One region of the Rhizobium sp. RAF36 genome, then DNA from elsewhere that is predicted to be linked to it. Evidence: riboswitches for the same ligand, from Rfam matches in the RefSeq annotation. Region 1 holds a riboswitch; each other region holds the start of a gene.
What was found. A riboswitch is a leader RNA that binds a small molecule or an ion and turns the genes downstream of it on or off. The one in region 1 is predicted to bind thiamine pyrophosphate.

Region 1 (10,637 bases):
ATCTGGATGATCGCCGACGCCTCGGGCAAGGCCACGACCTTTCTTGGCATCGGGCAGGCGGCCGAACATCTGCCGGCGCTGACCGATATGCCGCTCCGCGGTCCGTTGTCGGTGCTGACCAGCGCCTGTCTGGTCGACAGCTGGGAACACCTGCTCGATCATTCGGGTACGGCATGGGGCGGGAGTGAAACGCTTGCCGCCCTTCTGGACGATGCCATCGCGCTTGCCGAGAACGGCTTTCCTGTCAGCCCTTCGCAGCGCTTCTGGCACCAATTCCGCAAGGGCGAACTGGCGTCGTGGCCCGGATTTTCGGCGCTCTTTGCTGATGACGGCATCCAGCGCCAGCCGGCCCTGGCGGCAACGCTGCGCGCCATCGCAGAGAACGGTCCACGAGAGTTCTATGAAGGCGCCCTCGCCCGCCGTATTGCCTTGGGCCTCGCCGAAGCGGGGTCGCCGGTAACAGCCAGCGATCTCGCCAGCACCCGGACGATCGCCGGCGAACCTCTGTCTCTCCCCTACCGCGGCCTGACGCTGTTCGCCCCGCCACCGCCGACGCAAGGCATCACGACGCTCGGCATTATGGGCGTGCTTGGCGAGTTCGCGATGGCCGGCTTCGATCACCGGCAAGCGAATTTCTATCATCATCTCGTCGAGGCGGTGAAGCAGGCCTTTCTCGACCGGCCAGCGATTGCCGATCCGCTCTTCGCCGCCATCGACCCACAGCGGCTGCTGGCGCCCGGGTGGCTGTCGGCGAAAGCGCAGGTGATCGACCCCGGCCATGCGATACCATGGCCGCAGCCATACAAGCACGGCGACACGGCGTTCCTGGCTGCCGTCGATGCCGAAGGGCGCAGCGTTTCGATGCTGCAGAGTATCTATTTCGATTGGGGAAGCGGCGTGGTTGCCGGTGACACCGGGATTCTCTGGCAGAACCGCGGTGCGGCTTTCAGCCTCGATCCGGCAAGCCCGAACCATCTGAGACCCGGCAAGCGCCCGTTCTATACGCTGAACCCCGGCATGGCGCTGAAGGATGGCCGCCCGCGTCTGCTTTATGGCACGCAGGGCGCCGACGGTCAGCCGCAGACGCTGGCGCTGCTGCTGTCGCTGCTCATCGACCATGGGCTCGACCCGCTGGCTGCCCTGTCGCAACCGCGCTTCCTGCTCGGACGAACCTTCTCGGACGCCAGGGACAGTCTGAAGATCGAAGCCAATGCCGGCGCTTCGGTGCTGGAAAAATTGGGGGCGCTCGGCCACGAGGTCAGCAGCATCGATGCCCTCAGCCAGATCGGCGGCCAGGCCGGGATCATCTGCATCGGTGATGACAAGGCGATCACCGGCGCGCACGATCCGCGCAGCGATGGCGGGGCGATCGGTCTCTGATGATGAGCACGCCCGTTTTCGATCTGCTGATCCGCAATGCGCGCCTCGAGCGTTTCGATAGGCCTGTCGATATCGGCATCGCCAGAGAGCGCATCGCCGCGATCGGTGCGAACCTCGTCTGCGAGGCCATCGAGACGACGGATGCGCAGGGCGCTCTTGCCAGCCGCGGTTTTACCGATAGCCACGTTCATCTCGACAAGGCCTGCATCCTCGATCGCTGCAGCATATGCGAGGGAACGCTGGGAGAGGCGATCAGCGAAACGGCGAAAGCCAAGGCCGATTTCACCGAGCAGGACGTCTATGCCCGCGCAGCGCGCGTCGTCGAAAAGGCGATCGTCAACGGCACGATGCGCATGCGAACCTTCGTCGAGACCGATCCGCGCGCCGGCATGCGCTCCTTCGAGGCGATCAAGCAGATCCGCCAAGACTATGCCTTCGCGATCGATATCGAGATCTGCGCCTTCGCACAGGACGGACTGACAAACGAGCCGCAGACGCTTGAAATGCTCGACGCGGCGCTCTCGGATGGAGCCGACCTCGTCGGCGGAGCGCCCTATATCGACCCCGATCCGCAGGGCCAGATCCGGATGATCTTCGATCTGGCGGAGAAGCATGGCACGGCCGTCGATTTCCATCTCGATTTCGATCTTTCGCCGGAAAAGACCAATTTACCCGCAGTCATCGAAGAGACGGTGCGCCGCGGCTATCAGGGGCGTGTCTCGCTCGGCCACATGACGAGCCTCTCCGCGATGTCGCCGGACGACGTTCAGTTGCTCGCACGGCAATTGAAGGCTGCGGGCATTGCCGTCACGGTCCTGCCCTCCACCGATCTTTTTCTGAATGGCCGCGATCATGACCGGCTGGTGCCGCGCGGCGTGGCACCAGCCCATCTGCTGGCATCCGAGGGGGTGCTGACCTCGATCGCCAGCAACAATATCCTCAATCCCTTCACGCCCTATGGCGATGCGTCGCTGCTGAGAATGGCCAATCTCTATGCCAATGTCGCGCAGCTTTCGCGGCGCGGCGACATGCAGCTGGCCTTCGAGATGATCAGCACCTCGGCAGCGCGGATCATGGGCAGGGATGAGCAGCCGATCGAAATCGGCGCGCCGGCCGATATCATCCTGATCGATTGCATAGACCGGGAACAGGCGATCCGCGAAAACGCCCGCGTCATCTTTGGATGCAAACGCGGGCGCAGGACTTTCGAGGCACCAAGGCCGAGCATCTTGCGTGCTTAAGCCGCCTGCGCTGCCTTCGCCGGAATTTCGACGTCGATCTCCAGCACCGAGACATGCTCGCCGCGGTCGATCTTCACCTGCAGCCGGTCGCCGTCGATTTCCACATGCCTGGCGATCACCGCGAGGATTTCCTCGCGCAGGATCGAGACCAGGTCGGCCCCGGGTGTGATGCGCTCATGGGCGAGCAGAAGCTGCAGCCGCTCGCGGGCAACAGGCGCGGACTTTTTCTTCTGGAAGAAGTTGAACACGTTCATGCTGCCCTCCGTCCGAAGATCTTGCCGAACAGGCCGCGCTTCTCGCCAGGTACCGTAACCGGCACCACTTCGCCTGCCAGGCGGCGGGCGGCTTCGAAATAGGCCTTTGCCGGCGCCGTGTTCTGATCGGCAAGCGTCACCGGCGCACCGATATTGGAAGCGCGCAGGACGTCCATGCTCTCCGGAATGATGCCGAGCAGCGGAATCGAGAGGATCTCCAGCACGTCATCGACCTTCAGCATGTCGCCACGCTCGGCACGGGTCACGTCGTAGCGGGTCAGCAGCAGGTGCTTTTCGATCCGCTCACCGTTTTCGGCCTTCGCCGTCTTGGAATCGAGCAGGCCGATGATGCGGTCAGAGTCGCGAACCGAGGAAACCTCGGGGTTGGTGACGACGACGGCGATGTCGGCATGGCGCATGGCGAGCGTCGCGCCGCGTTCGATGCCGGCCGGGCTGTCGCAGATGATCCAGTCGAAATTGCGCTTCAGATCGTTGATGACCTGCTCGACGCCCTCGGCGGTCAGGCAATCCTTGTCGCGCGTCTGCGAGGCCGGCAGGAGGAACAGCGTTTCCAGCCGCTTGTCGCGGATCAGCGCCTGCGAGAGCTTGGCATCGCCCTGGATAACGTTGACCAGATCGTAGACGACCCGGCGCTCGGCGCCCATCACGAGATCGAGATTGCGCAGGCCGACGTCGAAATCGACGACGACGACCTTCTCGTTGCGCTGCGCCAGTGCGGCGCCGAGTGCGGCCGTAGAGGTCGTCTTGCCAACGCCACCCTTACCCGAGGTAACAACTATGACTTTACCCATATCCCCTCTCCTGTCCTAACCATTCGTCCGTTAAATCAGCCGCGATGCGAGGATCGCGTCGTTTTCGAGCCAGAGCTGCGCAGGCTGGCCGCGCAGTTCGGCAGGCAGATCGTCTGCCGTCTTGTAGATGCCGTCGATCGCCAGCAGTTCCGCTTCCAGCTTGCGGCAGAAAATCCGGGCCGACGAGTTGCCGACCGAACCTGCCAGCGCCCGGCCGCGAAGCGCGCCGTAGATATGGATCGAGCCGCCGGCGATAATCTCGGCGCCCGAAGCGACCGATCCGATGATCGTCACGTCGCCTTCCGGGAAGATGATCGACTGGCCCGAACGCACCGGCTCGTGCAGAACCATCGATGACAACGTGGCGCGCGTTACCTGAACGGGCGCGGTGGCCTGCACCTGCGCCTCGCCCTTCGGCGTCGGCTCCTTTGCCTGCGGCACGTCGGCGACATCGACATCGGGTGCCGGGCGACCGCCGCTCATGCCCGGCGGCATGGTGGCGTCGAGCTGCGATGGCCGCGCGCCTTCGATGCCCATGATCCGGACGCCGCGTTCGCCAAGCGAAGCGATCATCGACTTCAGCTGAGCCCGGTTCGCCTGGAGGTCGGCGACATCGAGGACAACCGGCCTTCCCAGGAAAAAGCCTGCCGAACGCTTGGCCAGATCGTCGAGCCGGACCAGCCATTCATCGAAGGGCAGATCGGGCGTCAAAACGACCGCCAGGAACGAACGGCCTTTGATACGGATGGAGCGCGCGTCGGTTAACACATTAGCAATCTTGGTTAATTTTTGATTGCTTCGGTGTAGCTGCTTCGTGGTTAACAAATAGTTAACGCGAGGCCCCGGCCGCAACGTTCAGTTAACGGCCGGGGGTATTTGCACGGCGCCGTGGCAGGGCCGCCACAGGCCTATTTTACCTCGACGGCGAGGTCCGCAACAGCAGGTGCGGTCTTCACCAGACCCATCTCCTGCATGAAGGCACCGAACCGCTGGTAGCGGCCGGTATCGAGCGCTGCGGGACGCTTGGCGAAGCGCGGCAGCGTATCGAAGAAGGCCGTGCGGTTCAGTTCGTCGTCGAGAGCAGGATAGGCCTTGACGAACAGCTTCCAGGCGTCCTCGGGGTGATTGGTGATGAAGATCGAGGCCTGTTCGACGGCCGCGAGGAAACGTGGCAGCCGCGGATCGGCGATCGAATCGCGATGGGTGACGAAGATCAGCTCGTCATAAGGCGGCACGCCATTTTCTTCCGGGAAGAATGCCTTGCCCTCATGGCCTTCAAGCTTCATCTGCGTCAGCTCGAAATTGCGGAAGCCGCCGACATTGGCATCGACCTTGCCGGCGATCAGCGATGGCGACAGGGCGAAATTGACGTTGACCAGCTCGACATCTTCTTTCGTGAGACCGGCATTTTCCAGCATCCGCTTCAGCATCGCGTCTTCAAAGCCGGTGACGGAAAAGCCGACCTTCTTGCCCTTCAAATCGGCAAGGCTCTTGATCGGCCCGTCGGCAAGCACGGTGACGGTGTTGAGCGGCGTCTCGACCAGCGTGCCGACGCGCACCAGCGGCAATCCGGCTTCGTGGTCGAGGTAGAGGTTGGGCTGGTAGTGGATGCCGATATCAGCCTGCTTGGCGGAAATCAGCCGCGGCACCGCCGAGGGATCGGCCGGCGGGATGAGCTCGACATCGAGCCCTTGCGCGGCAAACAGGCCCTTCTGCCCGGCGATGACCAGCGGTGCGTGGTCGGGGTTGACGAACCATTCCAGCATCACCGTCAGCTTGTCGTTGGCAAGCGACGGCGAAGCGAGCGCCGCAAGGGCGAGGAAGGTGGCGGATATCAGACGCAGCATGTTTGCTCCATGAATGTGCAGTTTGAAAATCGTTCAGCGAGTCGTTGCCCACGGCGTCAAGCCGGAGGTGAGCCTGTCGACCACCACCCGGCAGATCAGCGTCATCGCTGCCAGCACCGCCATGGCGGCAAAGACCATGTCGGTCTGCATGCGCGCATTGGCCTGGACCATGACGAAGCCGAGGCCCGCCGAGGCGCCGACCCATTCGCCGATCACGGCGCCGAGCGGCGCCAGCGGGGCGGCGATCCTCAGACCTGAAACGAGGGCCGGAACGGCAAGCGGCATCCGGATGCGCACCAGCGTCTGCCAGTGGCTGGCATTCGTCAGCGACACGGCATCGAGGATATCGCGCTCGGTCCGGCGCAGCCCGTCGGCAAAAGCCGAAGCGACAGGAAAGAAGATGATGATCGTTGCCATGGCGACCTTGGAGGCCATGCCGAAGCCGAGCCAGATGACCAAGATCGGCGCCAGCACAAAGACCGGGAAGGCCTGCAGGATCAGCACCAGCGGCCACACCAGCGCACCGGCGGCCGGAACAACCGCAAGCACGAAGGCCGCCGCCGCACCGGAGATCGCTCCGCAGAGGGATCCCAGCACGATTTCGAGCGCCGTCGTCAGGCTCTGCTCCAGCAGGAACAGCGGCTGCCGCACAAAGACCGAAGCAACCGACAGCGGCGAAGGCAGGATGAAATGCGCCGGCGCAAACAGCCAGATGACCGCCTGCCAGATCGCAAGCAGCAAGACTGCACCATAGAGAGCGTTGAGAAGGCGCATCGTCAGGCTTTGGCGAGAACTGAAGGACGTGAGCGCAGCAGAACAGACATGGCGAAGCGACCTCCAGACGGCAATGGAGATCCAGGCAAAGCGAAGACGAAGGGAGATACCGGCGGCATCTTGTTCCGTTCCTACGCCGGCATGACCCGGATCAGGTTCAAGGGTCCAGCTCAGCGCCATCTCAGCATCGTCAGATGCTCCCCTCGGAATGGGCGGGAAACTGTCGCGTTTTCAAAGGACTGTCAATGGTGGATCCGCCGCCTGCGCGGCGCGCAGGCATTTGTGATCGAAAGGGCTAGAGACTTTTGGCCCGGGGCTACCTATCTAACAGTCATGCAATTTAGGGAGACCGAATATGAAATTCGCTATTCTCACCGTTCTTGCTGCTTCGCTGGCGGGAATATCAGCCCAGGCCGCGGACCTGACACCACCGCCTGCGCCGGTCGAACCGGAGGCGATAACGCCGGTTTTCACCTGGTCTGGCCCGTATATCGGTGCCGAGGGTGGCTATAGCTGGACGACCTTCGATCCTGACGGTGCATCCAATGTCGACGCCAACGGCGGAATCTTGGGCGGCTTTGCCGGCTACAACTACCAGTTCGACAATAACTGGGTGATCGGCGTCGAAGGCGATGTCCTCCATAACTGGAACGAAGAGGACACGGCCTTTGGCTCCGTCGAGACGACATGGCAGGGCTCGGTCCGCGCCCGCGTCGGCTATGCCTTCGACAACGCCCTGCTCTACGGAACCGCCGGCTGGGCGATCGCACGGGCAGAAGGTCATCCGACCGGGGCTTCAGATGTTTCCGACACGCTGAACGGCTGGACGATCGGCGCAGGTATCGACTACGCCTTCACCCAGAACATCTTTGCCCGCGGCGAGTATCGCTATACCGACTACGGCAGCGGCAACTTCGGCGGTGCGGCGGGCGGTGATTTCGATCTGAACCAGAACACGATCATGATCGGCGTCGGCGTCAAGTTCTGAGTGAACGGGATCAATGTGCGAGCGTGGGCGCGCACGCCTTAACCGGCGTGGCGCGTGGATAGATCATGGCTGAAAATCACGCTTGCCTGTCCCAACATCGCCGTGGAAAACCGGAACGCTGTGTTGCACTAAATTAGGACTTCGACAAAAGTCATTCCTCATGATGAGGAATGCTCACAATGCTGTCGGGTCTCGGGACAATCACCATTACGGACGAGAATTACAGCGAGCACGTGGCCTTCGAACTCGGCGAGCGTGATGGCCTGCTGTTTGGCGGCGAGGAGATCCTGCGGCGGGCACAGCGCGCCAAGAAAGTATTTCTCTTCCTGCTGACATCGCGGCGCGAGTTGCGCATCCGCATTGCCAATGTCGAGCATTCCTGCGCCAATTTCGTCGTCATCAGCGAACCGCTTCCTGCCACCTGAGAGCGCGTGAAAAGGCCACGAGCGGGTTAGCGCTGCGTGGCCTTCATGACGCGGCCCGTGAGGCGAGCCGCGCCTCAGTTCAGATGTTCGAAGTCCGCCATGTTCTTCTCCGTCACCAGCTGGAACGGGATCCAGACCTCGCGGTCGATCTTTTCGCCCTTGATCGCCTTGAGCGCCGCATCGATCGAACCCTTGCCCTGACCCTTGGCATCCTGGAAGACCGTGACCTTCAGATCGCCCGCCTTCATCGCCTGAAGGGCCTCCGGCGTGGCGTCGATACCGGCGACGATGATCTTGTCCGTGGATGCGCCGCCATTCTTCAATGCGGCGATGGCGCCGAGCGCCATCTCGTCGTTGTTGGCAAGAACGGCATCGAACTCCAAGCCCGATGTCAGCCAGTTGGAGACCAGATCGGCGCCGTTAACGCGGCTCCAGTTGCCGACCTGCTCCTGAGCGACCTTCAGGCCGCTGCATTCGGGCGTCGCGATGACGTCATGGACGTCCTGAGTGCGCTGACGTGCGGCCTGACTCGTCAGGTCGCCGATCATGATGACGACATTGCCCTTGCCGCCCAAGATACGACAGACTTCCTTGGTCTGCAGCGTGCCGGATTCGGCCTCGTTGGAACCGACGAAGGCCTGCTGCTTGCCGAGCGTCGAAAGATCGGTCGGCTGAACGTTGACATAGATCAGCGGGATGCCAGCATCCTCGGCGACCTTGCTGAGAGCCGGCGTGCCATCGGAATCGACGGGATCGACAATGATGGCCGAGACGCCACCGGCCGCGAAATTCTTGACCTGGTCGAGCTGCTTGTTGACGTCCGTCGTCGCATCCTCTATCTGCAGCTCGACACCGACGGACTTGGCGTAATCCTGCATGCCGTTGACAATCAGCGTCTGAAAATTGTTGGTGAGCGTCCCCATCGAAACACCGATACGATCGGCCGCGTGCGCCTGCGCAGCAAGCACCAGGGCAACCGCGCTGGTGGTCAGCAATTTCAGCATGTTCTCTCCTCCCAGAGATAAGGCGGCGCCAGCCGGCCGCACGAAAACGTTAGCCGGGGAAGATCGCGCGGTCCGCGGAAAAATTGATGAAAATCCCTCATTTGCAGGGGAACCGGATAGCAAAAGGCCCGGCGGAGAAGCCGGGCCTGCGGGTCGTTCACCTGGGAGGATCAGCCAGCCTGCTGTTCGCGGCGCGCCTTCTTTTCTGCGCGGCGCCTGGCCTGCTCCATGAACCGCTTGTCCATGCGCTCCTGCGCTTCGGATGAGCCGTCGTGGAATGTGCCGAACCACTTGTCGAGCGGGATCACGCCATCGGCGTAGTTGCACTCGAAATATTTGTGGTGAAGGTAATGGTCGTAGCTGTGCGTATCGATGGCGCTTTCCTCGCCGACGACGATCTTGTCGAAGCCGGCATGGCCGGGTGCCGGTGCAAGACCGGCATGCGCCAAATGGAAGATCGCATGAACCGGATTCGACGGAACGATCCAATGGATGAGCACACCGGAGAAATACAGCAGGTGCTCGATCGGGTGCATGGCAAGACCTGACCAGGGGCCGGGATTGACGTTGTTATGATGCAGCTTGTGGACGGCATGATAGAGCGGCGGCCAGTGGATCAGCCGGTGGACCAGATAGAAATGCAGGTCGCGGAATGTAGGGATCAAGAGCATGACCACGGCGCAATAGACCGGATGCTCGGCGAATGAGACATAGGGAATGATGCCATTGGCGAAGGCCCACAGCGTGAGCACCTCGAAAGCCGTCCAGAGCGGCACAGCGCTGGCGAAGGTCCAGATGACGTTATCGACCGTCTGATTACCGAACAGAAAGGCATCATTGCCGACGGAGGGCCATTTGGCGTTGAACTTGAAGCTCGTTCCCTGCTTCTTCTGCATATAGAGGCGCAGGTGGAACGCGCCGAAGAAGACGAAGACGATTGCGGCGTTGCGCACCAGCAGATAGGCAATCCAGCTGATCGAGAAGGTCTTTGCGGTCTCGAGCGACGGCGTCGCGTAGAGCCAAAGCAGCGTGCCGATCGCCGCATAGAGCACGTTCCACGGCATCAGGTAGCCCGGATAGCCGAACACCCATTTCAGGAAACGCAGCGGCTGGACCGGCCAGATGAACACCGGCGGATATTGAATAAGCTTGGAAGGCGCCCAGTCGCCGCGTTTGTTGCGCTTCCCGAAAAGTGTGTCGTCCATCTGATATCCTCCAACTCGTGCCGGAAAATTACCGCAGCTACAGTGCCGTTTCCCATCGCTGTCTTGATGTGTTTTGATCAACTGAGCGATTTCGCCAGAGGCGCTGCAATGCTTGACTGTCGAGCGGAGTTTTGGGGAGGTTTTGATGAAAAAGACGACACTGCAGGATGTCGCCACAGAGGCCCGGCTTGGCATCGCCACCGTCGAGCGCGTCATCAACGGCCGCGGCGGCGTCACCGAGAAGACGGCAGAAAAGGTGATCCGCGCCGCCAAGAAACTCGGCTACGGCGAACGCTCGACGGAAACGCATCGCGGCGCCATCCGCATCGAGGTCATTCTGGTGCGTCCGGAAACCAGCTTCTTCGCCCGGTTGAACCAGGCCTTCGAGCGTATTGCCGCCTCGCTTGACCGCGCCGTCATCCTGCATCGCACCTTCATCAAAGAAAGCGATCCGATCGGCATGGCGCATCACATCGCCAATCCGAGCTTTCGCCGCTCCGGGCTGATCATCTGCGCGCAGGATCACCCGAGAGTTATCGAGAGCCTGCGGCGGGTGCGCGCCGCCGGCGTCGAGGTCGCCCAGGTCGTTACCCGCTGCGACGACCCGGAGGTTCCCTATCTGGGTATCGACAACTATGCGGCCGGACGCAGTGCAGCCTATTACATGTCCGGCATGCTTGCCGCCCGGCGCGGCCATTTCGCTGCGA
Region 2 (10,637 bases), 230 kb from region 1:
AGCGCAGGCCCCGTGGTGCTCCAGGGCGATTCATAGAGTTCGTAAAGCGCGACGGCGGCAGCACCCTGCGCCCAGAAGTCGTCGCTGGAATCGTCGAAGATGAGTTCGGTCACGCCCTTCAGCGACGGCGGGATCGCCACCGCATAGGCGTCGCGAAGGCTGTTCAGGAACGGCTCGCCGAGCGCCAGGCTGGAGCCGACGAGGATGACGCGGGGCGGCGCGAACAGGGTCACGATATTGGCGATCGTCAGCCCAACGGCCTCGCCGGCGCGAATCGCCGAGGCGATCAGCGTATTATCTTCAGCCTTGATCAGCGCCTGGGCGTGGGTCATACCGCGGCCGAGCCGGATCGCTTCGGCAAAACGGCCGTCGGCCTGTTGATCGCCGAGGATGGCGCTTTCGCCCGCCTGAGTGGAGAGGCGTACCGTGCCCTGCGGCCCCATGCCGAGCACGAGGTCGCCGAGATTGTGGCTGAGGCCGCCGGCGCCGCGGAACAGCTGGTTGCCGTGCAGCACCCCAAGGCCCAGCGTTTGTTCGAGCGAAATCAACACCATGTCTTCCAGGTCGCGCGCCTTGCCGAACCAGTGATGAGCAAGCGTGATGGCGTGCGCGTCGCTCTCGACGATCGTCGATGTGCCGAGCCGCGCCGTCATCTCGGCGGCGAAATCGACATTCACCTCGCGGAAGATCGGGCTGCTGCGCACATGGCCGGTGCGGTGCTCGATGACACCGGGGAGGCCGAGGCAGACGGTATCGACATCCTCGAGCGAGAGCCCGGCATCGACCACACAGCGGCGCACGCCGTCTTCCACGAGATCGGCGATGACGGCGATCGGCTGCCGGTCGATCCGGATCGGAAGCGTCAGCTTCGACAGCACGTCGCCGCGAAAATCGGTGACGACGAAAATCATGCGGTTGGCGGCGATCTTGGCGCCGACCACGCGGGCGGCATCCGGGTTCAGCTCCAGCATCACCCGCGGTCTGCCGCGCGCCGCTTCGTTGCGGATGTCGCCTTCGTGCCGCGGCAGGATGAGGCCGTCGTCAAGCAGCGAAGCGGTGATCGCGGAAACGGTCGTCGTCGACAGCTGGGTGCGTTCGCTGATCTCCACACGCGAGATCGGCCCGTGGCGGCGGATCGTATCCAGCACGTTCAAGCGATTGATCGCGCGCATCAACTCGGGATCTGCGGTCTTCATGAAATCTAGCCGGGCAATCGCTTGAATGGGGCCGTGGCCCAAATATTTTCGACGGGTTGCGAATTAAATAACAGGCAGTAACAGGCCTCTGTCAAGCCGGAACGGCAAAAAATTGGGCAGTTGGGTTGACATTGTGCGAAAGCTCCGTTGAATTAATCCGCATAGGGGAAAAATTGTGAGGATGGAGCCCCTGGGAGGAAAAATCATGACGTATATGCACAAGGGCTTGGCCCTTCGCGGCAAGCGCATTGCATTTCTGGCAGCCGCTGCAGGGGTTTCGCTGATACTCGGCGCCGGTGCGGCTTCGGCCAAGACTGTCGTCAAATGGCTGCATCTGGAGCTTGATCCGAAATTCGTGGCGAAATGGGAGGAGATCGTCAAGAAATACGAAGAGCAGCATCCCGATGTCGATATCCAGATGCAGTTCCTGGAAAACGAGGCCTTCAAGGCCAAGCTGCCGACGCTTCTGCAATCCGACGACGTGCCCGACTTCTTTTACAGCTGGGGCGGCGGCGTCCTGAAGCAGCAGTCCGAAACCGGCGCGCTGCAGGAGGTCACGGCCGCGCTCGATGCTGATGGCGGCAAGCTGCGCAATCAGTTCACGCCCGCTTCCGTGAACGGCATGTCCTTCGACGGCAAGGTCTGGGCCATTCCTTACAAGGTCGGCCTCGTCAGCTTCTTCTACAACAAGGAGCTGTTTGCCAAGGCCGGCGTGAAGGCTGAAGACATCAAGAGCTGGGCCAATTTCCTCGATGCCGTGAAGAAGCTGAAGGACGGCGGCGTCGTGCCGATCGCCGGTGGTGGCGGCGAGAAGTGGCCCATCCACTTCTACTGGAGCTATCTCGTCATGCGCGAAGGCGGCCAGAAGGTGTTCGATGCTGCCAAAAAGGGCGAGGGCGAAGGCTTCCTCGATCCGGCGATCATCAAGGCCGGTGACGATCTCGCCGAACTCGGCAAGCTCGAACCCTTTCAGCCAGGCTATCTCGGCGTGACCTGGCCGCAGGCGCTCGGCGTCTTCGGCGACGGCAAGGCGGCGATGATCCTCGGCTTCGAAAACACTGAAGCCAACCAGCGCAAGAATGCCGGCGACGGCAAGGGCCTGGCGCCCGAGAATATCGGCCGCTTTGCCTTCCCGACCGTCGATGGTGGCGCGGGTAAAGCTACTGATACGCTCGGCGGTCTGAACGGCTGGGTGGTCACCAAGAAGGCGTCCAAGGAGGCGATCGATTTCCTAGCCTATCTGACGAATGCGGACAACGAGCGGGAAATGGCGAAGAACGCCATGCTGCTGCCGGTCGCTGTCGGTGCCGATGACGGCGTCGTCAACCCGCTGCTCGCCGAATCCGCCAAGCAGCTCGCCGGATCCACATGGCACCAGAACTTCTTCGACCAGGATCTCGGCGCCGCCGTCGGCCGCGTCGTCAATGACGTCTCGGTCGAAATCGTCTCGGGCCAGATGAGCTCGAAGGATGGCGCCCAGCAGATCCAGGACGCGTTCGAACTGGAGCAGTGATCCACTCCGCATTCTCTTCCCGGCGCCCGCAAGGCGCCGGGACCTGATCAGGCGCATGCGAAAGCAGGACACATGGCTGACATTTCCGTTTCAACTGGCATCGGCGCGAAAGGCCTTTCCAAGAGCGCGCGAAAGAACCGCAGTTCGATCGCGCATGACCGCTGGGCCATCCTGCTGCTCTTCCTGCCGCCAGCGCTGATCCTCTTCACGCTCTTCGTCATCATGCCGATGGGCGAGGCGGCCTGGTACAGTTTCTACAAGTGGAACGGCTACGGCACGCCAACCGAATTCATCGCCTTCAAGAACTTCCAGGTGCTGTTTCGCAATGCCGCCTTCAGCCAGGCGCTGATCAACAACGGACTGATCATCATCATCTCCATCGCCATCCAGGTGCCGCTGGCGATCTGGCTGTCGACCATGCTGGCGCACCGCATACCGGGTGTCGTGACCTACAGGCTGATCTTCTTCCTGCCCTACGTCTTGGCGGATGTCGCGGCCGGTCTCATCTGGCGCTTCGTCTACGATGGCGACTATGGCCTGTTTGCCGCGACAGCCAACTTCTTCGGCTTTGCCAATCCCTATGTGCTGGCCGACAAGGACGTGGCGATCTATGCGGTGCTCGGCGTCGTCGTCTGGAAGTACTTCGGCTTCCACATGATGCTGTTCATCGCCGGCCTTCAATCCGTGGACAAGAACGTGCTCGAGGCCGCCGATATCGACGGCGCTTCCGGCTGGCAGAAATTCCGCTACATCACGCTGCCATTGCTCGGCTCGACGCTCCGCCTGTCGATCTTCTTCGCCGTCATCGGCTCCCTGCAGCTGTTTGACATGATCATGCCGCTGACCGGCGGTGGGCCATCGAACTCGACGCAGACGATGGTCACCTTCCTCTACACCTACGGCGTCATGCGCATGCAGGTCGGCCTCGGCAGCGCCGTCGGCGTCGTGCTGTTCATCATCTGCGTGACGCTCGCCTTTGGCTACAAAAGGATTTTCATGCGCAATGACTGACACGACCGACACCATTCGCATGCAAACGGGGACGAAAGTCTATCTCTACGTCTCGCTGACGCTGATCGCCGCCCTCGTGCTCATTCCGCTGCTGACAACGGCGCTTGGCGGCTTCAAGACGCTGGGGGATTTGCGCGTCAATCCGTTCGGCCTGCCGGCCGCATGGCAGTGGTCGAACTATACTGACATCCTTTTCGGCGAGCGCTACTGGCTGCAGATCTTCAATTCGCTGGTCATTGCGGTGCTGACAGTGTCGCTGACGCTGATCGTCTCGTCGATGGCGGCCTTCACCTTCGCGCATGTGCGCTTCTTCGGCTCGTCGTTCCTGCTGAATTATTTCCTGCTCGGGCTGATGTTCCCGGCCGCCACCGCCATCCTGCCGCTCTTCATCCGCATCCGCGATCTCGGGCTGCTGGATACCTATTGGGGCGTGGCGCTGCCGCAGGTGGCTTTTGGCCTTGGTATGAGCATTCTCTTGTTCAGGAACTATTTTCGCAACCTCCCGGAAGAATTGTTCCAGGCCGCGTTCGTCGATGGCTGCGGCTATCTGCGCTTCTTCTGGTACATCTCGCTGCCGCTGTCGCGGCCGATCATCGCTACGGTCAGCATCATCTCCTTCGTCGGCAGCTGGAACAGCTATATCCTGCCGCTGATCATGCTCAATTCGGAATCGAAATATCCCTGGCCGCTCGGCATCATGGTCTATCGCGGCGAGTTCGGCACCGAATGGCAGCTGGTGTTGGCCTTCATCACGCTGACAATCATGCCGACCATCATCGTTTTCTTCCTGGCCCAGAAACACATCATCGCCGGTCTGACGGCCGGAGCGGTCAAGTCCTGAGCGAGTTGAAGTTTGCGCCGTGGCCGCTACCATGGCCGGGCGCAGGCTTCATGGGGGATAAAGCGAATGGCTCCGATCGTCGTCGATCCGGACAAGGTGCATGAATTCAGCAATGCCGGGGAATTCTACGACTGGCTTTCGAAGCATCACGATCAAGAAAACGAGGTCTGGATCCGCATCTTCAAGGTGGCCTCGGGCCTGCCATCGATCACGCCCGTCGAGGCGATCGATGCCGTGCTCTGCTGGGGCTGGATCGATGCGGTGCGCAAAAGCCTCGATGAGAAGAGCTATTTGCAACGCTACACCCGGCGTACGAAGAACGGCACATGGAGTCAGATCAACGTCGACAATGTCGCCCGCCTTATCAGCGAAGGCCGGATGACTGGTCATGGTCTGCGCGAGGTCGAGGCCGCCAAGGCCGATGGCCGCTGGGACCGTGCCTATGGCAGCGGCAAGAACATGAAAATCCCCGACGATCTGCAGGCGGCGATCGATGCCGAGCCGAAGGCAAGCGAGATGCTCGCTGTCCTTAGCGAGCAGAACCGCTTCGCGCTCGCGTTCCGCATACACAATATGAAGACGCCTGCGGGCCGGGAGCGGAAGATCGCCGCTTTCGTCGAGATGCTGGCGAAAGGCGAAACGATCTATCCGCAGAACAGGAAGCCGAAGGGCTGAGTCTCAGAACTCGACCTTGTCCCACAGCGCATGAAAGTGCTGCACCGGGCCATGGCCGGAACCGACGGTCAGTTCACCGGCGGCGGCAACCGCATCGGCAAGATAGCGTTTGGCAATGCCGACCGCCGCCTCGGGCGACTTGCCTTTGGCGAGCTCTGCGGCAAGTGCGCTCGACAGCGTGCAGCCTGTGCCATGGGTATTCTTCGTCGCAACTCGGGGCGCCTCGAACCAGGTGATGTGGTCAGCGCTTGCCAGGACATCGGGGCTGTCGGCGCCACCGAGATGCCCGCCCTTGAGCAGCACCATCTTGGCACCCAGCACCAGTAGCTTGCGCGCCTGATCCTGCATCGCATCGCGGTTTTCCGCATGTTGCTCGCCCAGCAGCGCGGCAGCCTCCGGCAAGTTCGGGGTCAGCATTGTCGCGAGCGGCAGGAGACGCGTGGTCAGCGCGCCGATCGCAGCAATGTCGAGGAGGGTGGCGCCGCCCTTGGCGATCATGACGGGATCGAGCACGATGGGAATGCCGCGATGCGGCTTCAGGGCGTCGGCGACCGCCTCGGCAATCGCGGCATTGGCGATCATGCCGATCTTCACCGCATCGACGCGCACATCGGCGAAAACCATGCGGATCTGCTCGGCGACAAAGTCCGGAGAGACCGTCTGCACGGCGGAAACGCCGGTCGTGTTCTGCGCCGTCAGCGCCGTCAGGACGGCCATGCCGTAGGTTCCGCGTGCAGAGAAGGCCTTGAGATCGGCCTGGATGCCGGCGCCGCCCGAGGGGTCGGACCCGGCGATTGAGAGGACGTTGCGGATCATGAGCATGCCTTTCTGATGCTGGCTGCGATGGCTGCGGTCGCCGCCTGCGGATCGGGCTGGCCGCAGATCGCCGAGACGATCGCAAGGCCCTCGGCGCCGGTGGCAAGCACCGGGCCGACATGCTCGGTCTTCAGCCCGCCGATCGCCACGGAGCGAACCGGGCAGGCGCGGACGAGGTCTGCCAGTCCCGTCAGGCCGATCGGTTGTTTATGGTCAGGCTTCGTCGCGGTGGCAAAGACCGGGCCGATTCCGGCATAATCGACGATGGCGGGATCGACGGCTGCCGCAAGCTCAAGCGTCTCGACCGACAGGCCGAGGATCATGTCTGGCCCGATCTTGTTGCGGGCTTCAATCGCTGCGAGATCGTCCTGGCCGATATGCAGTCCGTCGGCATTGAGCGCGATCGCCGCCTCGACATCGTCGTTGACGATGAGTAGCGCGTTGCTGCCCGTGAGCACACGCTGCAAAGCCCGGCCGGTTTCGATCATTTGCCGGGTGTCCGCCATCTTGTCGCGCAGTTGCACGATGGTCGCCCCGCCGGCAACGGCCGCGCGGGTTGTCTCGACAAGCCCGTATCCGGCACAGAGATCCGGATCGAGGACGAGATAGAGGGAGAGGTCGAAGGTCTTCACGCCACGCTGATCCTTGCCGCCTGATCGAGGCCCGGACCGTCGATTGCCGCGAGCGCATCAAGGAAACGCCAGGAGAAGGAGCCGGGGCCTTTCGCTTCCAGCGCCGCCTGTTCGCCGGCGACGGCAAACATTGCCAGCGCTGCGACTGTCGCATCGAAAGTCTCCTCGGGCGCAACGGCGGCGAAGGCCCCGGTCAGGCAGGTCAGCGAGCAGCCGAGCGCGGTGATCTGCGGCATCAGGGCCGAGCCGCCGGCAATTCTGACAGCACGCGCGCCATCGGTGACGAAATCGATCGGACCGGTGACCGCAACGACAGCACCATACTGGGCGGCAATGCTGCGGGCGGCACCTTCCGCCTGCTCGACGGGGTCGCGGCTGTCGACGCCCTGGCCACGGCTTTCGCTGCCGGCAAGCGCGATGATCTCCGAAGCATTGCCGCGGATGATCGTTGGGTTGAGGTCGAGGAGCACGGCCGTCGTTTCGCGGCGAAAACCAGTGGCGTAGTGGGCGACCGGATCGAGAACCCAGGGCTTTCCGTTGCGGGCAGCCGCCTTCGCCGCCTGCTTCATGCCATTGACCCATGCAGGCGACAGTGTGCCGATGTTGATCGTCAGCGCCCCTGATATCGCCGCGAACTCACCGGCTTCCTCCTCTGCATGCACCATGGCAGGCGAGGCGCCCGCCGCCAGCACGACATTGGCAGCGATGTTCATCGCGACGTAGTTGGTGATGCAGTGAACAAGTGGTGGCGCGGCGCGCAGCGCGGTCAGCAATTGTCTGGGTGATCTCGAAGTCGTCATCTTGCGTCCCTTTTGGAGCGGGGCAAGACGCGGGAGGCCGGGCAATCGCTGCGGAGGGCCTCGAGCGACTCCCTCCGCCAGCATTATCTGGTTCAGGTTCGAAGGGTACTTCTCAGCCCGCCTTTCGGCGAACGCCCCTGTCTCTCAACACAGCCGTCTTCGCAAATTATCGGCGGCTTGTCACGCCCTATCAGTTGAGCCGGGCCTCGCCGCTGACGATACGCTGCTCGCCTTCATCGAAGAGATGAACGGCATCATGAATGGGCGCGACCTTCAAGACATCGCCGGGCACCGCCCTGATCCGCTCGCGGAAGACGCAGCTGATGGTCTGCGTGCCAAGTCTGGCGATGACGAGCGTTTCCGACCCCGTCGGCTCGACGACGACGGTGGTGATCTCGATGCCATCGGGGTCGAGCCGGAGATGTTCAGGGCGGATGCCGTAGGTTACCGCATCGCCCGGACGGCGGTCGCTTGGGAGGATAATGCCGTCTTCGGTGCGGAAACCCACATCCGTCATGCTGCCCTTGATGAAGTTCATGGCGGGCGAGCCTATGAAGCCCGCGACGAACAGGTTGTTGGGCCGGTCGTAGAGATCGAGCGGAGAACCGGACTGCTCGATGCGGCCGTCCTTCATGACGACGATCTTGTCGGCCATGGTCATGGCCTCGATCTGGTCGTGGGTGACGTAGATCGTCGTCGTCTGCAGCCGCTGGTGCAGCTCCTTGATCTCCGAGCGCATCTGGACGCGCAGCTTGGCGTCGAGATTGGAGAGCGGCTCGTCGAAGAGGAAGACGGCGGGGTCGCGGACGATTGCCCGGCCCATGGCAACGCGCTGGCGCTGGCCGCCGGAGAGCTGTTTCGGGTAGCGCTCCAGCAGGCTCTCCAGCCCGAGGATCTTGGCGGCATTGCCGACACGCTTGTCGATCTCTTCGCGCGGCATGCGCTTCAGCCGCAGCGAGAAGCCCATGTTTTTGGCGACGGTCATATGCGGATAGAGCGCATAGTTCTGGAACACCATGGCGATGTCCCGGTCCTTTGGTGCAAGCTCGTTGACGATGTGCTTGCCGATCTGGATTTCACCCCCGGTGATGCCTTCGAGCCCGGCGATCATCCTGAGCAGCGTCGACTTCCCGCAACCGGACGGGCCGACGAGGACGACGAATTCGCCGTCGCGGATATCGACGGAGACGCCCTTGATGGCCTTGAACGCGCCGTAGTCCTTGCGTGCATTATTGACTGAAACATGAGCCATTATCGTCCTCCCCAGGCTGCGATCAGAGCTTGTTCAAGGTGTTTCTGAGATAGCTGAGCCCAACGCGCTCGCCCTCCTTGCGGGCCTCCAGGTCCTTGCCCGGCCAGCCGTAGGCGGCATCCTCATGCTCGATCGAGATCGTGCCGTCGAAACCGTAGCTCACGGCCTGTCGCAGGAATTTCGTCCAGTCGAGCAGGCCGAGGCCGGGCAGCTTGTATTGCCACCAGCCCTTGCCGTGATAGCCGACGGCCTGCTGTACGGCGGGATCGATCGCGGTGTCCTTGGCATGGAGGATGGCAATGCGGTCCTTGACGTCCTCGAGCGCCTGATAGGGATCTACGCCGATGCGCAGGAAGTGCGAGGGGTCGAATTCCAGCCCGAAGCGGCGGTCTGGAATGCGCTTGAACAGCTCCTCGTAGCCCTTCGGCGTCGTGCCGACGAAATTGTCCTTCGGTCCCGGCCAGTTTTCGATCGCAAAAATGAGTCCGCTTGTCGCCGTCTCGGCGATCAGGCCGTTGGTATAGGCTGCGAAGTCGTCGTAATTGGCCTCGTCGCTGCCTTCATCGTTTCGTCCCGGGAAGATCACCAAGATTGGCACACCAGCCTCGCCGATCGCTTGGGCGAACTCCGAGGTGCGCGAGCGCAGATCCTTGCGCTTGGCATTGTCGGCGTCGAGCTGGTTGCCGAAATAGGTGATGGAGGAGACGAAGAGGCCGCGCTCGCGGGCCAGCGCCACGGCAGAGCGGACCTTGTCGGGCGTCTTGATATGTCCGCCGACATCGATCTCGATGGCATCGAAACCGGCGGAAGCGGCGAAGTCGACCACTTCTTCCAGCGGCCGGTCGTTGAACGTCGACGTATAGAAACCGATCTTCATCAAAATCCTCCCATGCGCCGCCGCGGCGGCTGTTCTAGTTGTTCAGGCGATCCATGTATTTCAGGGGTGAGCGGGTGCGTTGAACCTCGTCCGCCGATGCCAGCATCAGTGCTGCCGCCATTGGCATGGCCGCAGCACCGATCGCCGAAGCATCGTCGCCGAGCGAGGCGCGGTGAAGCGACGGCAGGGCGGCGTCGGCCGCATCGAGATGTTCATGCACATAGCGCAGCAGTTCGTCGATCATGCGGATCGGCAGCCGCCCGCCGACCAGGATGGCGTCGGGATCGATGATCATGCCGATATGCCGGACCGCCACGGCAAGATGCGCGCTCATCTCCCGCAGCCATTGCGAGACCAGCCGTTTGCCGCGCGTATCGAGCGTCAGCAGATCCTGCGGCACGCTGACCTTGATGCCGTGTTCGGCCAAAAATTCGTAGAGGCAGAACAGGGAAAAGATCTCGCCGAGCAGCCGTACCTTCTGCGCGCGCTCGTCCTTGCCATCGGCAATCGGCAGCCAGCCGATTTCGCCGCTGAGGCCCATGGCGCCGCGGTGGCCATTGCCATCCAGCACCAGTCCGCCGCCGGGGCAGGCATTTATGGCGATGTAGAGGAAGCTGCGGCTTTCGGCGCCGAGCCCATAGTCGAGTTCGGCCAGTGCCGCGGCATTGGTTTCGTTCTCGATGAAGACGGGGTGCTGCGTCAGGCCTTCAATCGCGGTGCGCACGTCGAATTCCAGCCATTCGGAATAATCGGAAGGCTTGCCTGGAAACGAAATCTCGCCCAGCCAATCGGGCATGGCTAGCCCGATACCGGCGAGATGTGCGTCGTCGATCAGGCGGCTGCGCTGAAAATGTGATATCGCGTCGGCCGACAGCTGCATGAATTCGGCAGGCAGAATGTAGCGCTTTTCGTGATGCACGCGGGCACGCACATTGCCGACCGCGTCGACGGCAAGGATGGTCAGGTGATCGCGGTCGATATTGATGCCGATGGCGAAGAACGCGTCCGGATTGATCTCGAGCTC
Region 3 (10,637 bases), on a different contig from region 1:
GTTTTCGATGAAGAGACCACGCAATTCGCTGAAACCGGGAACCGAGAACAGGCTGTTCTTCGGCAGGTCGAGCTCGATGGAACCTGAAAGAAGCGGAACCGCTTCCTCCAGCCCCGAAGTGAGCAACAGGTCGATACCGTGTTCGGCGAGGCTGACGGCATAGAGAAGGTGCTGAAGCGCATGGTCGGACCGCTCACCCGCCAGCGCACCGGCAAGGATCAGCCGTTTGGCGCCGCGGGCTATCGCTTCGGAAACAGCGATCTCGCCATCCGTCGAAGCTTTGGCCGCGGGATAGGGCTGCTTCGGCACGCTCGGAAACGCACCTTCGAGATCCGGTGCGGTGGAATCGAAATCACCCACCCAGAGCTCCGGCACGACGCCGAGCTCTGCCGCATGCCGCATGCCGCCATCGGCCGCGATGAAGCGGCTGCCGGCAATCGCATTTCGCAGCCGCTCTGTCGGCGTCAGCTCGCCGCCGAGCAGGATCGTGAAGGTCGTCTGGGTCATGGGCATTGCCCATAGCGCAAAGCAGGGGTCGAGGGAAAGGGGCGGGGCTTAACCGGGCGTGCCCTTATCGCGCCGTTCGAAGGCTTTTTCATAACCGTCGATAAAGCGCTCATAGAGTGCTGCGAAGGCATCGACGTCCGTGTCGCTCCAGCCGTCGAGGATTTCTGTGATCAACGACAGCTTCTGCGCCCGGATTTCCGACAGCAGCCGCTGGCCGATCGGCGTCATCACCACGACGATGCGCCGCGCATCAGCTTGCGATGCTTCGCGGCGAAGAATGTTGCGGCTGACCATGTCGGCCACCACGCGGCTGGCGCGAGACGGATCGATCCGCAGCATTTCTGCAATCATCCCGACCGTCACTTCATCGGCCGGCTGCGCACGGCGCACGGCGTCAAGAACATCGAGATGCGAGAGCTCGAGATCCGGCGCGACGCTCTGGATTGCCAGACGCCCGATCAGCCGGCGCCCTGTCATCAGCTTCATCCGGGTCATGCTCTGGCCGATGCTGGAAACGCTTTCGTTCTCCAGTGACAGCGGATCAAGCTCGTGAATGCGGGCGGGTTTCTCGTTCATGCGCCGAGCATAACAGAAGGCTTGCGCGAAGGAAATATGCCTGCGTCATTCTGGTGTCATTGACATTTATATGCTTTTGTCACATAAATTGGCGATCAAGATTGGAACTGTCTTCATGGATATGCAGCTTGCCTCCCAGCCGCTCGTGACGGATCCCCGCCGCAGGCTTATTCTCTTCCTGTTTCTGATGACCGCGATGTTCATGGCAACGCTGGACAATCAGATCGTCTCGACGGCGCTGCCGACCATCGTCGGCGAATTCGGCCACCTCGAACGCTTCGGCTGGATCGGCTCCGCCTATCTGCTGTCGCTGAGCGCAGTCATGCCCGTCTATGGCAAGCTCGGTGACCTCTTTGGCCGCAAATACGTGATGATGACCGCGATCGCGATCTTCACCGTCGGCTCCGCCGTTTGCGGTCTCGCCGTCTCGATGAACACGCTGATCGCCGCTCGCGTTTTGCAGGGCCTCGGCGGCGGCGGCATCATGGTATCGATCTTCGCCGTCAATGCCGATCTCTTCGAGCCGCGCGAACGCGCCCGCTACCAGAGCTATTCCAGCCTCGTGCTGATGGCATCGAGCGCCATCGGCCCCGTTCTCGGCGGCATGATGAGCGATCTCTTCGGCTGGCGCTCGATCTTCCTCGTCAACGTGCCGATCGGTTTCATTGTCTTGATCGGCCTCGCGCTGATGCTGCCCTATCGCAAGCCGCACCGCCGCCCGAAGATCGATTATGCCGGCGCCCTGCTGCTGGCGATGACGACAACGAGCATCGTGCTGATGGCCGATGGCAGCGAGCTGTTCGGCTCGATCCTGGCGCCGCAGAGTCTGGGGATCATCGGTATCGGCGCGCTTTGCGCCATCGCCTGGGTCTTCGTCGAGCGCCGCGCCGCCGAACCGATCGTCCCGCTGTCGCTGTTCCGCAACCCGACCTTCCCGCTTCTCCTGATCATGTCGATCACCGGCGGCGGCATCGCAATCGGCATGGCCAATTACTTCGCGCTGTTCCTGCAGACGACCACGGGCCTGTCGCCCTCGCATGCCGGCCTGCTCTTCGTCATGCTGACCGGCGGGCTGGTCTGCGGTTCGCTCTTTGCCGGGCGCATGATTTCGCGCACCGGCCGCTACAAGCCCTTCGCCATCGCCAGCCTCTCCTGCAGCGCCGTCGCTTTCGCGCTGCTGTCTCAGGTCCATGCCGGTACGCCGCTGCCGATTATCGGGTTGCTGATGATGCTGCACGGCATCGGCATCGGCTTGTCGCAACAGGTGCCTGTGATCGGCGTCCAGAACGCCGCTCCGGCGCGTGATGTCGGCGCCGCCACCGGTTCCGTCACGCTGTCGCGCATGGGCGGCGCCTCGATCGCCATCTCCATCTACGGCGCCATTATCGGCTCACAGCTGACGAAGGTCGGCATCTCTATCCCCGGCGTTTCCGATATCGAGCAGCTGACGCCGAAGATGATGGCAGCCCTCCCCGAAGCCAGCCGCCAGGCAGTGGCCGACGCCTATGCCAGCGCTTTCACGCCGCTTTTCATGACCTCCTGCGCCTTTGCTCTGATTGGATTGATTGCAGCGCTTTCGCTGAAGCCTGTCCAGTTGCCGCGCCACGGCGAGACCAAGAACACGGCCGCGGCGGCCGAAGCCGCCGAGTAAAAGCAAGGGCGCGCTGCGCCCTTGTCATAAGGCCTGCATCGCTATACATCTGCCAACGCTCTAACGGGGTGCCCTGTATCCGCAAGGATATCTGGCTGAGAGGCTTTCAAGCCAACCCGCGGAACCTGATCCGGCTAACACCGGCGGAGGGATTAGACGCGTGACACCAGGCACCGCCCTTTTCCCCATGACAAAACTTTTTAGGAGGAGGCGCGCCATGCCCGGCCGCAAACCATTGATCGCATCATTCGTCACGGCTTTCCTTGCCGCAACCGTCACTCTGTCGCCGGCGCAGGCCGCCGACAAGACGCTGACGGTTTACACCTACGAGAGCTTCACCTCGGAATGGGGACCCGGCCCCAAGGTCAAGGAAGCCTTCGAAAAGACCTGCGCCTGCACAGTCAATTTCGTCAGCGTCGCCGATGGCGTGGCGCTTCTCTCCCGCCTGAAGCTCGAAGGCGCCTCGACCAAGGCCGACGTCGTTCTCGGCATCGATACCAACCTGATCACCGAAGCCAAGGACACCGGCCTGTTCGACGTAAGCGGCGTCGATACCAGCGCCCTCAAGGTACCCGGCGAGTTCAAGGACGATGTCTTCGTCCCCTATGACTACGGCCACTTCGCCATCATCTACGACACACAGACGATCCAGAACCCGCCGAAGAGCCTGCAGGAACTGGTCGACGGCGACCCCTCGCAGAAACTCGTCATCGAGGATCCGCGCACATCTACTCCCGGCCTCGGCCTGGTGCTCTGGGTCAAGTCCGTCTATGGCGACAAGGCGCCGGAAGCCTGGGCCAAGCTCAAGAACCGCATCCTGACGGTGACGCCCGGCTGGTCTGAAGCCTATGGCCTGTTCACCAAGGGCGAGGCGCCGATGGTATTGTCCTACACGACCTCACCAGCCTATCACATGGTCGCCGAGAACACCGACCGCTACCAGGCCGCAGCCTTCTCCGAAGGTCACTACATCCAGATCGAAGTCGCCGGCCTGCTGAAAAACGCTCCCGACAAGGATCTCGCTCGTGACTTCCTGAAATTCATGGTCACACCGGGCTTCCAGGACACCATTCCGACCAACAACTGGATGATGCCTGTTGCGGTCACATCGACGCCGCTGCCGGATGCCTTCGGCAAGCTGGTCAATCCGTCCAAGACCTTCCTGATGAGCCCGGATGATGTCGCCAAAAACCGCAAGGCCTGGATCGATGAGTGGCTGACGGCCATGAGCATCAACTGATGTTGCAGACGGCGGCGGAACGGCGAAATGCGCTGGCGGGCGGGGCGGTCGGTCTCGCCGCCATCCTGCTTTTCATCGGCATCGCCGCCATCTCGCTTGCTGCTTCCGGCGGAGGTTCTACCTTCGCCGGCATCATCTCGGATCCCTACATTCTCCGCGTCCTGCGCTTCACGCTGCTGCAAGCGGTTATCTCCACGCTGCTCTCAGTTCTCCTGGCGCTCCCCGTCGCGCGGGCGCTTGCCCGCCAGCCGAACTTTCCCGGCCGCATCTGGATCATCCGGCTGATGGCCGTGCCGATGGGATTGCCCGTTCTGATCGGCGCGCTCGGGCTCATTGGCATTTGGGGACGGCAGGGCCTGCTCAATACCGCGTTGCTCAAGCTCGGCCTGTCCGAACCCGTTAGCATCTACGGACTGACCGGCATCTTGCTCGCCCACGTCTTCTTCAACCTGCCGCTCGCCTGCCGGCTGATGCTCGCCGGCCTGGAGAGGCTGCCGTCCGAATACTGGCTGATGGCAAGCAATCTCGGCATGCGCCCGCGCGCCGTCTTCCGCTTCATCGAATGGCCGGCGATCCGCGGCCTGATCCCTGGCATTTCAGGGCTGATCTTCATGCTCTGCGCCACCAGCTTCACGCTGGTGCTGACGCTTGGCGGCGGACCGGCGGCAACGACGATCGAGGTGGCGATCTACCAGTCGCTACGTTTTGATTTCGACCCGGGCCGAGCGGTAGCTCTGTCCTTGCTGCAGATTGCCCTGACCGGCCTCATCCTCGGCGCCATGTCGTTTCTCCCCGCCAGCCGTGACGAAGGGCTGACCGCCGGACGCCACTCCATGCGTTTCGATGGCAGAATGCCAATGGCAAAACTGTCAGATGGCCTGCTCCTCGCTCTCGCCACGGCTTTTCTAATCTCGCCATTGCTCTCCGTGTTGGTAGCCGGCCTGAGAGCCGACCTCCCGAAGCTGGTCGGCGAGCCGGTCTTCTGGCAGGCCGCAGCGATGAGCTGCGGCATATCCCTTTCCGCCGCCACATTGGCCCTTGTCGTGTCAGCAGCCCTGATCCGCGCCCGCCAGACCATCAGCGCAGACAAGCGCTCCAAGCGCGGCAGCCGCGCCCTCTACGCCGCGATAGGCGGAGCCTCGTCAATGGTGCTGCTGGCGCCTCCCGTAGTTCTTGCGACCGGCTGGTTCATGGCGCTCAGGCCATTCGGCGACGCCTCTGTTTTTGCGCCTGTCCTTGTGGTCCTGATCAATATGCTGATGGCCCTGCCCTTCGTCATGCGCGTGCTCGAACCGGCTTATCTCGTCCATCAGCGGCGCACCGCGCGCCTATCGGCAAGCCTCGGCATAACCGGCCAGGCGCGGCTGCGGCTCATCGACTGGCCGGGGCTGCGCAAGCCGTTGCTGACCGCCCTGTCTTTCGCCATGGCGCTGTCGCTCGGCGATCTCGGCGCTGTCGCCATGTTCGGATCCGATAGCTTTGTCACGCTTCCATGGCTGGTCTACAGCCGCATGGGAAGCTACAGAACCAACGATGCCGATGGCCTTGCGCTGATCCTCGGCGTCATTTGCCTATTGCTGACGATCGCCGGAACATCCGGCCAGGTGCGAGGACATGGTGCCGATGACGGCCGCTGATATCACCATGCAGAACGTTCGCCTGACGCTCGGCAGCCACGCCTTCCATTTCGATTGCACGCTGCCCCGCGGCCAGATCATTGCCGTGACAGGCCCATCGGGCGCCGGCAAATCGACCTTCCTCAATCTGCTGGCGGGTTTCGAGACGCCGGAGAGCGGCCGCGTTCTGCTCGCCGGACATGATGTTACCGGCAGTCACCCGGCCGAGCGGCCCGTCTCGCTTATCTTTCAGGACAACAATCTCTTCGCTCATCTCGATATCTTCACCAATGTCGGGCTGGGCATCAATCCGGCCCTGAAGCTCACACCGGCGGACCGCAGCCGCATCTCGGCCGCGCTGGCTCAGGTCGGCCTGACTGGCTTCGAAAAAAGGCTTCCGGCAACGCTTTCCGGCGGCGAACGGCAGCGCGCCGCCTTTGCCCGCGCCCTCGTCCGCAAGCGGCCGATCCTGCTTCTCGACGAACCCTTTGCCGCCCTCGACCCCAGCCTGCGCAACGGAATGGCGGAGCTTCTGACGGCAATGCAGCGCGAGACCGGAGCGACCGTCATCATCGTTTCACATGACCCCGATGAGGTTCGCCGCATTGCACAATATGGCGTTTTCATCGACCATGGCGCGATTGCGCTCGCCGCGCCGTTGAGCGAATATCTGGCTGATCAGAGCACGCCCGCATTGCGGCAATTTCTGCAGGGCTGACGAATATCCACGCCGCGATGGCACTTTCGCCACAATTTCATCGGAGCGAAAGAACTCCTTAACCACGCTAAGCTTGCTAAATTACAACGGCGCCATAATTACGCAGAGTCTCGCTATGCAACCGATGCGGAAATCAGCTACAGCAATGACGTCTGTTCCCCCGTTGTGCAATGCGAGAAGCGGGATGGACGCCTGTTGAACCCCGTTGGAAGTGGCCGGATCGAACATTTGGCGAGCCGGCCGAAAAGCAAGATGATTCGGAGAGCCAGACTGGACAGCATGACGACGTGGACGAGACCCGCGCCTTCCAGGAACGTGCTATCCGCTTTGCGTCAACGGGGACGGCATGCGCTGCTTTTGACGGCAGCTGCCATGGCTCTCAACGGCTGTCAGTCAATCATCGAACAGTCCTACCAGCCGACGGTTTCCCCCTCGTCAAATCCGCAGATCGTCGATGAGGTCCAGAAGAACGACCCGCGCGCCGCGATGGGTGCCCGGGAGCATCCGCGCATCGTCGCCAGCTATGGCGGCGAATACAAGGATGCCAAGACCGAGCGGCTTGTCGCCCGCATTGCCGGCGCCCTGACGGCGGTTTCCGAAAATCCGAGCCAGTCCTACCGCATCACCATCCTGAATTCGCCGGCGATCAATGCCTTCGCGCTTCCGGGCGGCTACCTCTATGTGACCCGCGGCCTGCTGGCGCTCGCCAACGACGCTTCCGAAGTCGCTGCCGTCCTATCGCATGAGATGGGCCACGTGACCGCGAACCACGGCATCGAGCGCCAGAAGCGCGAAGAGGCGGAAGTCATTGCCAGTCGCGTGGTTGCCGAAGTCCTGTCGAGCGATATCGCCGGCAAGCAGGCGCTCGCCCGCGGCAAGCTGCGTCTCGCCGCCTTCTCCCGCCAGCAGGAACTGCAGGCCGACGTGATCGGCGTGCGCATGCTGGGCGAGGCAGGCTACGATCCCTACTCGGCGGCACGCTTCCTTGACAGCATGGCCGCTTACAGCCGCTTCATGTCGGCCGATCCCGACGCCGACCAGAGCCTCGACTTCCTGTCGAGCCACCCGAATTCGGCCCAGCGCATCGAGCTTGCGCGTGACCACGCCCGCGCCTTCGGCCAGGAAGGCAAGGTCGGCGATAAGGGCCGTGACTATTATCTCGATGGCATCGACGGCCTGCTCTACGGCGACAGCCCGGAAGAGGGCTATGTGCGCGGCCAGACCTTCCTGCATGGCGGCCTCGGCATCCGCTTCGACGTACCGCCCGATTTCACCATCGACAACAAGGTCGAAGCCGTCATGGCGACCGGCCCGGGCGATGTCGCGATCCGCTTCGACGGCGTGGCCGACAGCAACAACCAGAGCCTGACGAACTACATCTCAAGCGGCTGGGTGACCGGCCTCGACCCGTCGACGATCCAGCCGACGACAATCAACGGCATGGAAGCCGCAACCGCCCGCGCCAGCGCCGATCGCTGGGATTTCGACGTAACCGTCATCCGCAACAACCAGCAGATCTTCCGTTTCCTGACGGCCGTACCGAAGGGCAGCACAGCGCTGCAGCAGACGGCGGACGTGCTGAGAGCAAGCTTCCGCCGCATGACGCCGGACGAGATGTCGTCGCTGAAGCCGCTGCGCATCCGCGTCGTCACGGTACGTGCCGGCGACAACATTACCACGCTCGCGGCCCGGATGATGGGCACCGATCGCAAGCTCGACCTTTTCAAGCTGATCAACGCCCTGCCGATGGGCGCGTCCGTTGCACCCGGCGACCGCGTGAAAATCATCGCCGAATAAAAAAGGCCCGGTGCGAACCGGGCCAGTCTGTGCTTCTGGGAGTAAAGACTACTTTCAGGCGTAGGCGGCCATATGCGGATCGGCGCTGACAAGCGCGCTGCGCAACTTTTCCATCGCCCGGCTCTCGATCTGGCGTACCCGCTCCTTCGAAATTCCGAGATCGGCGCCGAGCTCTTCGAGAGTCGCCCCGTCTTCGGCCAGGCGCCGTGCACTGATGATCTTCATCTCGCGCTCGTTGAGATGCGTCAGCGCCGAGGCCAGCCAGACGCGGCGGCGCTCGCCGTCGATCATGTTCGTCACCTGCTCGTCCGGCAGCGGCTCGTTGCTGACGAGGAAATCCATCTTCTCGGCACTGTCGGCGTCCCCGGAGACCGAAGGCGCCTGCAACGACGCATCGTTGCTCGAGAGCCGCGCATCCATCGTCTGCACGTCCGCAAGGCTGACGCCGAGCGCAGCAGCGATTTCCTGATGAATCGACTGCACGGTCAGCTGGGTGTCGCCACGCGCCAGCTTGGCGCGCAACCGGCGAAGGTTGAAGAACAGCGCCTTCTGCGCCGAGCTTGTGCCGCCGCGAACGATCGACCAGTTTCGCAGGATATAATCCTGGATGGAGGCACGGATCCACCAGCTGGCATAGGTCGAAAACCGCACTTCGCGTTCGGGCTCGAACCGCGCTGCAGCTTCAAGCAGACCGACATACCCTTCCTGGACGAGATCGCTCATCGGCAGGCCGAAATTGCGGAACTTGCCGGCCATTGAGATGACAAGACGCATATGCGCCATGGCGATCTGGTTGCGCGCGCCGCGGTCGTCATTGTCCTTCCAGCGGATCGCCAGCTGATGCTCTTCCTCGCGGGCAAGATAGGGAGCCGCCATCGCAATTTTGATCATGCGCCGGTCTGCAGACATGTTCCTCATATCGGTCTCCTAAAATCAGGCCTCGCGCCCAAACAAAAAAACAACGAAGGTTGGTTTCCAGAACGTCGCCGCCCGGATCAAATTCAGCTCTCGAATGCAAAAGGCCTCTCTCCTGGACTTTTCAGGAGGAGGCCCTATCTCTTCAACAAGTACCGGTCAGACGGTCAGGCAGGATCTGATTCTTCAAGTTGCCGTTCCGGCAAAATGTGGAAGCCATGACCCACTCCTCGTCCAGCGTTCAAACCAGCGGACGAACGGTGGGCTCCACCGGTTTTTTGTCCGCACTTACGAGATTTAAACGCGTCAGCGCGGAAAAAGTTCCAATAAAAAACCCGGCTCGAAGGCCGGGTTTTTTGCAAGGAAAAACAAAGTGCTATTATGCGGCTTCGTCCTGGGAGTCGTCTTCTTCGATTGCCTTGCCGCGCTTCGGACCCTTGTTGAGGTTGGTCTCGACGAGACGGACGGCTTCCGTTTCCGACATCTTGTTCACGGCAGCGATTTCGCGAGCCATACGGTCGAGGGCAGCTTCATACAGCTGACGCTCGGAATAGGACTGCTCCGGCTGGTTTTCGGCACGATAGAGATCGCGCACGACTTCTGCGATGGAAATCAGGTCGCCGGAATTGATCTTGGCATCATACTCCTGCGCACGGCGGGACCACATGGTACGCTTGACACGAGCCTTGCCCTGCACAACCTTGAGCGCGCGCTCAACGAAGTCGGTTTCCGACAGCTTGCGCATGCCGATGCTCATCGCCTTTGCGACCGGAACCTTCAGACGCATCTTGTCCTTTTCGAAATCGATAACGAAAAGTTCGAGCTTCATGCCGGCAACTTCTTGCTCTTCGATAGCGGTGATGGTACCGACGCCATGAGCGGGGTACACGATCGATTCACCGGTCTTGAAGCCGTGGCGAGCTGCTGAAGGTTTTTTCTGCTGGGTCGTCATACTAATCAAAAACTCCCTGTTACGCTTCCGGCGGCGGCCGGAGCCGGGTCAGTCAGGCCCGGATGAGACGGTAGAATTCCCGTCGGGTGACTTCACTCTGGTCCCACCAGACATAAGCAAAGAAATTCGTGCACGCGATTAACGATCGGACAGCTCAACTCGTTGATATGTCACGGAAACCGCGTACGGATTTAATTTGCTTTCGTGATGGTTTTGGGCACGCCTCGTGCCTCAAATGGGTCAGTCTCTAGAACCTATCACAAAAATATGAGGAAATCAATAATTTGGTGCGTGTGAGTCATGCGGGCAACACATGGCTCACATATTAGTGAAGCATCACTTGAAACGTTTAAGCGCCTTCTGAACCCGATTTCAGGCGGATTTCAGCAGCTTGAACTCAATCGCCCGCGCCGGGCTTTTCGGAGAAGTACTTCTCGAATTTGCCGGTCTCGCCGTCCATTTCCTTGGCCTCGGGCATCGAGTCCTTTTTGACGGTAATATTGGGCCAGACGCTGGCATATTCAGCGTTGATCTTGAGCCATTTGTCGAGACCCGGCTCGGTATCCGGCTTGATCGCCTCGGCAGGACATTCGGGTTCGCAAACGCCGCAGTCGATGCATTCGTCGGGATGGATGACGAGGAAATTCTCGCCTTCATAGAAGCAA

Region 2: linked by a shared signal. The riboswitch ahead of thiM (hydroxyethylthiazole kinase) and the one ahead of AB4Z25_RS16765 (ABC transporter permease) in region 1 are both predicted to bind thiamine pyrophosphate.
Region 3: linked by a shared signal. The riboswitch ahead of thiB (thiamine ABC transporter substrate binding subunit) and the one ahead of AB4Z25_RS16765 (ABC transporter permease) in region 1 are both predicted to bind thiamine pyrophosphate.

The regions. Positions count from the first base shown of each region.
Region 1 covers NZ_JBFREC010000004.1:326,483-337,119, reverse strand. The annotation lists gene AB4Z25_RS16795 (gamma-glutamyltransferase family protein) at 1-1,380, shown strand, start outside; gene AB4Z25_RS16790 (amidohydrolase family protein) at 1,380-2,621, shown strand; gene minE (cell division topological specificity factor MinE) at 2,618-2,875, opposite strand; gene minD (septum site-determining protein MinD) at 2,872-3,687, opposite strand; gene minC (septum site-determining protein MinC) at 3,718-4,464, opposite strand; gene AB4Z25_RS16770 (ABC transporter substrate-binding protein) at 4,596-5,534, opposite strand; gene AB4Z25_RS16765 (ABC transporter permease) at 5,568-6,308, opposite strand; TPP riboswitch at 6,420-6,522, opposite strand; gene AB4Z25_RS16760 (outer membrane protein) at 6,664-7,296, shown strand; gene AB4Z25_RS16755 (hypothetical protein) at 7,476-7,721, shown strand; gene AB4Z25_RS16750 (sugar ABC transporter substrate-binding protein) at 7,796-8,725, opposite strand; gene AB4Z25_RS16745 (sterol desaturase family protein) at 8,896-9,930, opposite strand; gene AB4Z25_RS16740 (LacI family DNA-binding transcriptional regulator) at 10,076-10,637, shown strand, end outside.
Region 2 covers NZ_JBFREC010000004.1:552,322-562,958, forward strand. The annotation lists gene AB4Z25_RS17835 (ROK family transcriptional regulator) at 1-1,196, opposite strand, end outside; gene AB4Z25_RS17840 (ABC transporter substrate-binding protein) at 1,402-2,709, shown strand; gene AB4Z25_RS17845 (carbohydrate ABC transporter permease) at 2,782-3,720, shown strand; gene AB4Z25_RS17850 (carbohydrate ABC transporter permease) at 3,713-4,561, shown strand; gene AB4Z25_RS17855 (YdeI/OmpD-associated family protein) at 4,628-5,236, shown strand; gene thiD (bifunctional hydroxymethylpyrimidine kinase/phosphomethylpyrimidine kinase) at 5,240-6,052, opposite strand; gene thiE (thiamine phosphate synthase) at 6,049-6,684, opposite strand; gene thiM (hydroxyethylthiazole kinase) at 6,681-7,484, opposite strand; TPP riboswitch at 7,537-7,633, opposite strand; gene AB4Z25_RS17875 (ABC transporter ATP-binding protein) at 7,675-8,736, opposite strand; gene AB4Z25_RS17880 (sugar phosphate isomerase/epimerase family protein) at 8,759-9,613, opposite strand; gene AB4Z25_RS17885 (ROK family transcriptional regulator) at 9,648-10,637, opposite strand, start outside.
Region 3 covers NZ_JBFREC010000006.1:191,359-201,995, reverse strand. The annotation lists gene AB4Z25_RS21170 (thiamine diphosphokinase) at 1-513, opposite strand, end outside; gene AB4Z25_RS21165 (MarR family winged helix-turn-helix transcriptional regulator) at 556-1,083, opposite strand; gene AB4Z25_RS21160 (MDR family MFS transporter) at 1,199-2,734, shown strand; TPP riboswitch at 2,789-2,903, shown strand; gene thiB (thiamine ABC transporter substrate binding subunit) at 2,952-3,974, shown strand; gene thiP (thiamine/thiamine pyrophosphate ABC transporter permease ThiP) at 3,974-5,611, shown strand; gene AB4Z25_RS21145 (ATP-binding cassette domain-containing protein) at 5,598-6,308, shown strand; gene AB4Z25_RS21140 (M48 family metalloprotease) at 6,561-8,105, shown strand; gene AB4Z25_RS21135 (RNA polymerase factor sigma-32) at 8,160-9,023, opposite strand; gene AB4Z25_RS21130 (CarD family transcriptional regulator) at 9,400-9,972, opposite strand; gene fdxA (ferredoxin FdxA) at 10,370-10,637, opposite strand, start outside.